3 regions of the Kitasatospora sp. NPDC023385 genome follow, and region 2 is predicted to be linked to each of the others. Evidence: riboswitches for the same ligand, from Rfam matches in the RefSeq annotation. Region 2 holds a riboswitch; each other region holds the start of a gene.
The links. Region 2 has a riboswitch for cobalamin ahead of AC0B61_RS14430 (cobalamin biosynthesis protein). Riboswitches for the same ligand answer to the same signal wherever they lie in the genome.
Positions count from the first base shown of each region.

Region 1: it holds a riboswitch for cobalamin, as region 2 does, so the genes downstream of both, AC0B61_RS15725 (ribonucleoside-diphosphate reductase subunit alpha) here and AC0B61_RS14430 (cobalamin biosynthesis protein) in region 2, are expected to answer to the same signal.
Region 3: it holds a riboswitch for cobalamin, as region 2 does, so the genes downstream of both, nicT (Nickel transporter NicT) here and AC0B61_RS14430 (cobalamin biosynthesis protein) in region 2, are expected to answer to the same signal.

Region 1 is NZ_JBVOOL010000008.1:206,499-209,765, forward strand. Features, by position in the region: gene AC0B61_RS15725 (ribonucleoside-diphosphate reductase subunit alpha) at 1-1,101, opposite strand, end outside; cobalamin riboswitch at 1,291-1,420, opposite strand; gene AC0B61_RS15730 (GH12 family glycosyl hydrolase domain-containing protein) at 1,509-2,813, opposite strand; gene AC0B61_RS15735 (glycoside hydrolase family 26 protein) at 2,876-3,267, opposite strand, start outside.
Region 2 is NZ_JBVOOL010000007.1:254,953-258,219, forward strand. Features, by position in the region: gene AC0B61_RS14425 (cobyric acid synthase) at 1-895, opposite strand, end outside; gene AC0B61_RS14430 (cobalamin biosynthesis protein) at 892-1,920, opposite strand; cobalamin riboswitch at 2,079-2,212, opposite strand; gene AC0B61_RS14435 (helix-turn-helix domain-containing protein) at 2,409-3,092, shown strand; gene AC0B61_RS14440 (alpha/beta hydrolase) at 3,215-3,267, shown strand, end outside.
Region 3 is NZ_JBVOOL010000014.1:108,373-111,639, forward strand. Features, by position in the region: gene nicT (Nickel transporter NicT) at 34-1,149, opposite strand; cobalamin riboswitch at 1,182-1,395, opposite strand; gene AC0B61_RS22525 (ArsR/SmtB family transcription factor) at 1,478-1,861, shown strand; gene AC0B61_RS22530 (hypothetical protein) at 1,914-3,267, shown strand, end outside.

The DNA.
Region 1 (3,267 bases), on a different contig from region 2:
GGAGCCCCACAGGTCGACCAGTTCGGGCACGTCGGCCGGGGAGAACAGCGACCAGTCCTCGTTGGCGTTGACCCGGCGCATGAACTCGTCCGGGATCCAGTGCGCCAGGTTGAGGTTGTGGGTGCGCCGGGCCTCTTCGCCGGTGTTGTCGCGGAGTTCCAGGAACTCCTCGATGTCGGCGTGCCAGGTCTCCAGGTAGACGCAGGCCGCGCCCTTGCGGCGGCCGCCCTGGTTGACGGCGGCGACGGAGGAGTCGAGGGTGCGCAGGAACGGCACGATGCCGTTGGACTTGCCGTTGGTGCCGCGGATCAGGCTGCCGCGCGAGCGGATGCGCGAGTAGGACAGGCCGATGCCGCCGGCGTGCTTGGACAGGCGGGCGATCTGCGCGTAGCGGTTGTAGATCGAGTCCAGGTTGTCCAGCGGCGAGTCGAGCAGGTAGCAGCTCGACATCTGGGGGTGGCGGGTGCCGGAGTTGAAGAGCGTCGGCGAGGAGGTCAGGTACTCCAGGCGGCTCATCAGGCCGTACAGCTCGGCGACTTCGCGCACGGACTGCTCGTTGTCGCCGACCGCCAGGCCACAGGCGACGCGGAGCAGGAAGTGCTGCGGGGTCTCGATCACCTTGCGGGTGATCGGGTGGCGCAGCAGGTAGCGGGACTGCACGGTGCGCAGGCCGAAGTACTCGAAGCGGTCGTCGCCCGCGGTGTCGATGAGCGCGTCCAGGGCGGGGGCGTGCTTGGCGACGAACTCCGCGGTGGTGTCGCCGATCAGGCCCTCGGTGTGGCCGACGGCGATCGAGGCGGCGAAGGTCGTGGAGCCCTGGCTGTTCGCCTCGTCGACGATCTCGAGGGCGAGCAGGCGGGCTGCCAGCTTCGAGTACTGGGGGTCCTCGGCGATCATCGACGCGGCGGCGTCGACGGCCAGCCCGCGCAGTTCGGCGAAGTCCGAGCCGGCGTGGCGGCCGCGCAGTGCGGCGGCGGCGACATGGCCGGGGTCGACCTCGGGGAGGTCGGCGCTGCGGTCGGTGAGCAGCCGCAGCAGCGCGCCGCCGGGGTCGGAGACCTTCGGGTCGGTGAAGGCGGTACCGGAGCCCTGGGCGGGCAGGGTGGCTGAGGCAGCGGTGGTCAAGGCGCTCTCTCCTGGCGGCGATCGGCGGCGTGATCGGGGCACCGGGCGATCGGGGCAGGGGAGCACGGCACGAACGCAGGCGGCGTCGCGCGACGGTGTCTCCCCGGCCCGCCCGCGAGGCCCGGAGGGGGTACTGCTGGTGCTGGCGCGGCCTCTGCGGGAGGGCCGTGGCGCACGCCGTCGGCAGGTACTCGGACTCGCGGGTGGGGCTCGTGGAGCCGCCCGCTCACCGCTGCGGGGCAGTCCCGGATTCGCACCGGGTTCCCCTGCTTCGACAGCAGGAGTGAGCATACATGTAGTGCTGTGAGTCCGATGCAGCCCCACATGTTGTGTCGCGCGGCACGCTCGGCGGCATGGTCCCTCCGGCCTGGCCGGTGCTCCGCTCAGGTCGGGGGGTGCCATTCCTGGGCCGTACGGGCCTCGCAGGGGCGCATCGACACCTGGGCCCGGGCGCCCGTGCCGGGGGCCGTGGAGGCCCCCGCGGCGGCCCCTGGCGCGCCCGTTGCGGCGGTGCCCGGGGCGGTGCCCGCGGCGGCCGCCGGGTTCTCGACGCAGCGCCCGGTGTCCTGGTTCACGAGCTGCCCCGTGGGGGTCACCCGCCACCGTTGGTCGGGGCGCGAGGTGCAGCCGGTGAGGACGGGGAAACCGATGGCGGGGTCCTCGACGCAGCGCCCGGACTGGCCGATCGAGCCGTCGTCCCCCATGGTCCAGGTCTGCTGGGCGGAGCCGTCGCAGGTGCCGGCGCCGACCGCGGAGGGGTCGCCCGTCACCCGGCTGTCCAGGCAGAGGCCGGGCAGGGCCGAGGTGATCGCGCCGCTGGGCGCGCCGGCGGCGGCCTGGAACGTGAACGAGTCGCTGCTGAGCCCGGCGCCGCCGTCCCAGATCTCGAACCCGGCCTGGACGGCGCACAGGTAGGACCCGGCGGGGACGTAGCCGCGCTGGACGGCGTCGCGGGTGAAGGCCCGCAGGTCGAGGTCGGTGACGGAGGTCGTGCCGGTGGCCGTCTCGTAGGTGATCAGGGTGTGGCTGCTCTTCTTCGGCGCCTCGTACACGCGGTAGGAGGCGCCGCCGACCTGCAGGTCGCCGGTGCGTTGGCCGAACGGGGTCTTGCCGTTGCCGCGCAGCCAGATCATCAGCTCGGCGCTCTCGGTGAAGGAGCAGCTGGTCCGGCTGTTGCTGTACCAGACGTCGTACGAGACGTTGTAGACGCCGCTGTCGACCTGGGTGGTGTGCCAGCTGCTGGTCGCGTACCGCAGGTTGCCGACCGGGATGGGCAGCGGGCCGGTGCCGGGCTGGAGCTGGGTGCTGATGTGCGGGTAGGCGCCGGGGCCGCGGTCCGGGTCGGTGAGGCTGGCGGGGCTGATGCCGCTGCGGGTCACCCGGAAGTCGGTGCCGGCGCCGGTGCTGCTGATGCAGAGGCCGCCGGTGGCGTTCCACTCGTTGGGGTTGATCAGGTAGCGGCCGGAGTCGACGGCCTGCGACGGGTAGCGGTTCTCCCCGGTGGAGCAGATCTCCCCGGCGGTGGCGGCGGGCAGCGGGGTGACGGCGGTGGTCGCCCGGGCGGGCTGCCGCGGGTCCTGCGGGAGCAGGACCGCGCACAGGGCCAGGGCGATCGCGACGGCCGGCGCGAGCCACCACCACGGGCGGGGGCGGCGGCGCCAGGTCCGGGGCATGACGGGGTGGGTCACGAAGCTCTCGCCTCCCTGCTGCGGTGTCGTCGGCCGGTACGCGGGCCGGGGCGGTGGCGCGCTCACCCGGCGGGCGTGGAACTCGACCGGGGCCGGGTCGCGGGGGAGGTCGGCTTCTTCGCCGGGGGCTTGGGGCTGGTGGCCGGGGGGCTGGCGGAGGCCGGCGGGTCGGGGGTGGGCACGGGGGCGGGCTGGGCGACGGTCAGGGCCGGCTCGGAGCGGACGGTCCAGGGCGTGTCGTAGCGGGGCGCGGCGACCCCGGCGGCGAACGCCTCGGAGGCGGCGCCGGATCCGGCCACCCGCCAGTCGACCTCCTTCCTGGCCTCGTACCAGATCACGCCGATGATGTCGGGGTGCTGGGGGAGCTGCGCGAACATCTCGGTGATCCACTGGGCCTTCAGCCCCGAGGTGTCGGTGGCGCCGGTCTCGGTGATCACCACGGGCTTGCGGGTGA
Region 2 (3,267 bases):
GGTCGGCGTCGGCCAGTTCCTCCGGCCTGGTGGCCCAGCGCACCAGCACACCGGGCTCCTGGGCGAGCGCGTCCAGGTCGGTGAAGTTGGACAGCCGGGGGAAGCGCACCACGGCCACCCGCAGCACGTCCGCGCCGAGCGGCCCGCGGGCGTCGACCCGGTCCACGACCGTCGACAGGTCCAGCGAGTCCTCGGCGTCCAGCCACAGCCCGGGCAGCATCGGCAGGGTGCCCAGCACCGGACGGCCGGTCAGCTCGTGCAGCATCTCCAGCCCGGGCGCGAGCAGCCGGGCGTCGCCGCGGAACTTGTTGACGAACCAGCCCGCCACGTGCCGCTGGTCCTGCGCGGACAGCAGCGCCAGCGTCCCGTACATCGCCGCGAACACGCCGCCGCGGTCGATGTCCCCGACCACCACCACCGGCAGCCCGGCAGCCGTGGCCAGTCCCATGTTGGCGATGTCACGGTCGCGCAGGTTGATCTCGGCGGGCGAGCCGGCGCCCTCGCAGACGACCACGTCGTAGCGCCGGCGCAGGTCGGCCAGGCACTCCAGGGCGCGCTCCAGCAGCACGGGCTTGCGCTCGCGGTAGTCCAGCGCGCCCACCTCGGCGACCGGCCTGCCCAGCAGCACCACCTGGCTGCGGCCGTCCGCGCCGGGCTTGAGCAGCACCGGGTTCATCGCCGCCTCCGGCTCCACCCGGGCGGCCTGCGCCTGCATCGCCTGGGCGCGGCCGATCTCGGCGCCGTCGGCGGTGACGAAGGAGTTCAGCGACATGTTCTGCGCCTTGAACGGCGCGACCCGCACCCCCTGGCGGACCAGCCAGCGGCAGATGCCGGCCGTCACCACGCTCTTGCCCGCGTCCGAGGTCGTCCCGGCGACCAGCAGCGCGTTGCTCATGCCCTTCCCCTCCTCCTGCTCGTGCCCAACGCCCTGATCGCCAGATGCCCCGCGACCGTCGTACCCAGTGCCAGCACGCCCACCCGCCGAGAGAGCACGCAGGCCCGCTCGATGTCGTCCACCGTCACCGGCCGCAGCTCCGCGCCCAGGACCGGCCGGTGCTCCACCCTCCCCCCGCCGTCGCCCGGGGAGCCCACCGTGCCGTACCGCAGGGTGCCGCCCAGCCGTACGCCCACGGCGCCCGCGAACGCCGACTCGGCCTGGCCCGCGTTCGGGCTCGGGTGCGAGGAGCCGTCGCGCCGCCAGACGCGCCACGCGGTACGGGGCTGCGGGGCGGCGGCCACCGTCAGCAGCGCCGTCAGCCGGGCGCCCGGCCACCCCGCCAGGTCGTCCAGCCGGGCCGACGCCCAGCCGAACCGGGCGTAGCGCGGCGAACGGTGGCCCACCATGGCGTCCAGGGTGTTCACGGCGCGGAAGGCCAGCAGCCCGGGTGTGCCCGCGAGGGCGCCCCAGGTCAGCGCGTTCACCACGGCGTCGGCGGTGTTCTCGGCCACCGACTCGACCACCGCCCGGGCGATCTGCTGCTCGTCCAGCGCGCTCGGGTCGCGCCCGCACAGGTGCGGCAGCCGCTCCCGCGCGGCCGGCAGGTCCCCGTCCTTCAGGGCGCGGCCGATGGTGCGCGCCTCCCGGGTCAGCGAGGTGCCGCCGAGCACCGTCCACGTCGCGGCCGCCGCCAGCGCCGCCCGGCCCAGCGGGCGCCGGCCCACCGTACGGTCCAGGGCGAGCGCGCCCGCCGCGACCGCGCCCGCGCACAGCGCCGTGTACCCGGCGCCGACCGCACGGTCGTCGCGCCACAGCCGGCGCTCCAGCCGGGTCGCGGCGCCGCCGAAGACGGCCACCGGGTGGCCCCGGCGGGGATCGGCGAAGCGGGCGTCGGCGGCGTAGCCCGCGACGGCGCCCAGCGCGAACGCGGCGGCGCGGGTTAGGGGGCGGCCCGCCGGACCGGGCGCGGTCGGCGCCGGCACGGCTATCGGCCGCACGACGGAAGACAGCTCGACGGGGAACAACCCGGCGGGGGACAGCACTGCGGAAGACGGCCGGGAGGCCGACGGGGCGGGGCAGCCTGCATCGCGTGCGTGTCCTCACTCAGGGTCCGCGCCCTGGATCGACGTAGCGGGGGCGAGAGTCTCCTGGCTTCCGGGTCGAACGCACTCCCGGGGCCTTCCAGCGGCTTCTGACGGTCCGCCGTGGCGATACTTCCGAGCGTGCTCCCCGGTGACAGTGGCGGGACCGCGCCGGACTCGCACCGGCTTCCTCTCCATGCCTCCGATTGGCCTCAGGATCCCATCACGCGGCCGAAGCGGGAGTCAACCGAGGTCACGGAGGGGTTGGTCACACGGGCGGACCGGCTGACGTCCTGTGGGATCACCCAGCGCGGCGCGCCTGCGGTACGGGCCGCTTCGTGGGTTCGGTTGCTGGGGCCGCCCCGCGATCCGCCCCTACGTTCGGGGGCATGCGTCGCAGAAAGCCCCCCGCCACCCCGCCCCCGGTGCCGTTCTCGCCCGCGGCCGCCCGCGCCCATCGGGCCGGCCTCGGCCTGACCGCCGAGCAGGTCGCCGAGGGCATGGCCGCCCACGGCGTCCGGCTGCTGCCCGCCCACGTCCTCGCCTGGGAGAGCGGCTGGCTGCGCCCGGACGAAGCGGAGTTCATCGCCCTCGCCCGCGCCCTCTGGTGCCCCGCCGCCCAGCTGATGGACACCCGCCCGACCGGCCTGCGCGACCACCGCCTCGCCCGCGAGCTCGGCCAGGCGGCCGTCGCCGAACGCACCGGCACCGCCCTGTCCGCCTACCGGCAGGCCGAACTGACGGGCCAGTGGGAGGGCGACGAGGAACAGACCCGCGCCCTCGCCGACGTCCTCGGCCTCAGCCTGCCCGAACTCGTCGAGGCCACCGGGCGCCGGGACGCCCTCGACCGCCTCCTGCGCCAGTGCGCCGCCGGCCGCTGGCAGCCCCACCTCCGCGCCCTCGCCCGCATCGTCCCGGCTCCCTCCGACGTCCTCGCCGCCGCCCTCACCGCCCTCCAGCAGGAACACCAGATCCCCACCCACTGGGGCGCCACCACCCGCGCCACCCCGCCCCCGACCGCCGACGCCGTCACCCCCCGCTTCTGGCAGCTCCTCGACGCCGCCGGGTCCTGACGCCGCCGCTGCCGCCGCGTCCCGGCGCCGCGCTCCCGCCCCGATTCGTGACCCGGACGGCCCAATCCGCTGGCCGGGCGGTCGGGGCGCCGGTGAACTGGTGCACGAACACCGTCCGGTCCGTGACCAACAGAGCGGGGAACGTTATGCGCTGGGGAACCGCCGCCGTCGTGGC
Region 3 (3,267 bases), on a different contig from region 2:
CCGCCCGCCGAGCACCCCCGATCCGGAGCGCCCTCACGACTCGTGGGGCGTCCAGCGCTTCTCGACCCGGGCGAGCTTCCAGTACGCGATCGCCGCCGCCCAGACCACGACGAACAGCCCGGCGATCGCGTAGCCGACGTTGTCCAACGAGATCTCCGCGATCCAGCCGGTCACCGGGTCGGTCAGGTCGAGCTTCTCGTGCAGCACCCCGACCAGCTCGATGGTGCCGATGACGAAGGCCACCGCGATCGACAGCCCGGTGATGGTCAGGTTGTAGTACACCTTGCGCACCGGGTTGGCGAAGGCCCACTGGTACGCGAAGTTCATGAAGGTCCCGTCCAGCGTGTCGAACAGGCTCATCCCGGCCGCGAACAGCAGCGGCAGGCAGACGATCGCGTACCAGGGCAGCCCGGAGGCCGCACCGGAGCCGGCCATCACCATCAGGGTGACCTCGGTCGCGGTGTCGAAGCCCAGGCCGAGCACCATGCCCACCGGGAACATCTGCCCGGGCCGGGTGATCGAGCGGGTCGCCCGGTTCAGCACCCGGGCCATGAAGCCGCGCGAGTCGAGGTGCGCCTCCAGCTCCGCCTCGTCGTACTGCCCGGCCCGCATCGACCGGAACACCTTCACGATGCCGAGCAGCGCCGCCAGGTTGAGCGCGCCGATCAGGTAGAGGAACACCCCGGAGGTGGTCGTCCCGACCACGCCGAGCCACTTGTGGGTCGCCGACTCGTCGTCCATCAGCGTGTTCGCCAGCTGCGCGCCGCCCGCCACCAGCGCGGCCATCACCACCACCATCGAGGAGTGCCCGAGCGCGAACCAGAAGCCGACCGAGACCGGCCGCTTGCCGTCCGCCATCAGCTTGCGGGTGGTGTTGTCGATCACCGCGATGTGGTCGGCGTCGAAGGCGTGCCGCATGCCGAGGGTGTACGCGGTGATACCCAGGCCCACCCCGAAGACCTGGGTACCGACCGCGTACCGCTCGGGTGCGACCAGGAAGACGAGCGTCCCGAAGGCCACCACGTGCATGGCCAGGATCACCCCCATCAGCCCGGCCGTGCGTACGGTGTCCTCGCGCCGCCACCGGAAGGTGGGCAGCACCGAGGGCACCGCCTTCGCATCCGCGGCGGCGATTTCGGGCAGGGTCATCTCCGGATCACGCTCCAACACCTCGTGGAAACAGTTCGTGAAGTGCCGTGGCCGGTCTCCTGGCTTACGGGACGTCCGGGTCCGCCTTCCCAGGCGCGCGAGGCACCCAGTGGCATCGTGGACACGGACGGCATTCCGTCGAGGACGAAGGAATGACCCGATCACAGTGGCGAGGGCCGCTCCGGACTCCGGCCCCCTGAGGGTCCGTCACCGGTCTTCCCGAGCACCACGGCGGGGAACACCGTAGGGGCCGCGCCCCTACCCATGCAAGGCTGCGCACCTGCGCAGGTGTCCAGGATCACAGGCACCCGCCTGCAAGAATGTCCGCATGCATCTCGTACCGGCCGACCGCGCGGGCCACCGCACCATCGACGGGCACCGGGTCTGCGAGGCCATCGCCGCCATCGGCGACACCGCGCACGTCCGGTCCTGGTCCGAGCGCTTCTCCCTGCTCGCCGACCCGGGGCGGCTCGCCCTGCTGCTCGCCCTCCACCGGGCCGGCCCGCTCGCCGTCACCGACCTCGCGGTCGCCACCGGCATGCGCGACCCCGCCGTCTCCCAGGCCCTGCGGCTGCTCCGCACGGCGGGCGTGGTCAGCGGCGACAAGGACGGACGTGTGGTGCGCTACCAGCTCGTGGACGAGAGCATGCGCCCCCTGCTCGACGAATGCGCCGCCGCCGAGCACCACGAGCCGAGCGCGGCAGCGGGCTGACCGACACTCGGGAAACCGCACCCACGGCGGCCCGGATGAGTACGATCATGGTGTGCCGTCCCACCCCCACGCCTGGCCCGCCGACCGGTGGAACACCCTCCCGGTCAAGGCCCACGTGCTGGCGGTCGCCCGTACCCTCACCTCGGCCACCCGCGTCCTGGACGTCCTCACCCTGCTGAAACCGGACGGCATCGCCCGGTACTTCACCGTCAACCCCGGCTCCGCCTTCGCCGACCGCGCCCTGGACGAATACCTGCGCGGCCTGCCCGGCTTCACCGTGCTGGACTGGGAGGACGCCGTCCGGCACCACTTCGACCTGGCCGTCGCCTGCGCCGTCCACTCCTCCATGCACCGCCTGGACGCCCGCCTCGTCGTCCTCCCGCACGGCGCCGGCTACAACCGCCTGGTGACCGAGTCCACCGGCGACACGACCAGCGCCGCCGGCCTCTCCCGCAACGAACTCACCCACCGCGGAAGGGTGTTCGTCGACGTCCTCGGCCTCTCCCACCCCGAACAGCTGGACCGCCTGCGGACCTCCTGCCCCGAGGCCCTGGACGTCGCCCAGGTCGTCGGCGACCCGTGCTTCGACCGGATGCTGCGCAGCCGGCGCTCCCGCGACGCCTACCGTGCCGCGCTCGGCGCCGTCGACGGCCGCCGCCTCGTCGTCGTCAACTCCACCTGGAGCAAGCACTCGTTACTCGGCCGCCGCCCCGACCTGCCCCAGCGCCTGGTCCGCCGCCTGCCCGCCGACGAGTACACCGTCGCCGTCGTCCTGCACCCCAACATCTGGAGCCGGCACGACCCCGAAGCCCTGCTCGACGACGCCCGCCGGATGGGCCTGCGCCTGGTCCCGCCCCACCGGGGCTGGCAGGCCGCCCTGGTCGCCGCCGACTGCGTGATCGGCGACCACGGCTCGGTCTCCGTCTACAGCGCCGCCCTGGAACGGCCCACCGTGCTCGTCGCCACCGGCGCCGCCGAACTCGACCCGCGCTCCCCCAGCTACGCCTTCGGGCAGGCCGCCCCCGTCCTCGACCCCGACGGCGACCTCGCCGCCCAGCTCGAACAGGCCCTCGCCCGGGATCCCTCCGACCAGGCCGACCTGACCGGCATCACCGACCGCTCGCTCGCCCACCGCGGCGAATCAGCCCGACTGCTGCGCCCGTTGCTCTACTCGTTCCTCGACGGCCTCGACGAACCCGCCCACGAAGCCGTCCTCCCGCCCTACCCCAAGCCCGCGCCCGACCCCGGGGACAGTGCCGGGCCCACCGCGTACGACGTCGAGGGCAAGAGCGACGGCACCGAGGTCAGTCTGCGCCGCTACCCGTTCCAGCCCGACGACCACACCCCGCGCGGCTTCCACGCCCTCACTGACGACCACCCCAACGACGCCCTGCGGTACACCGCCG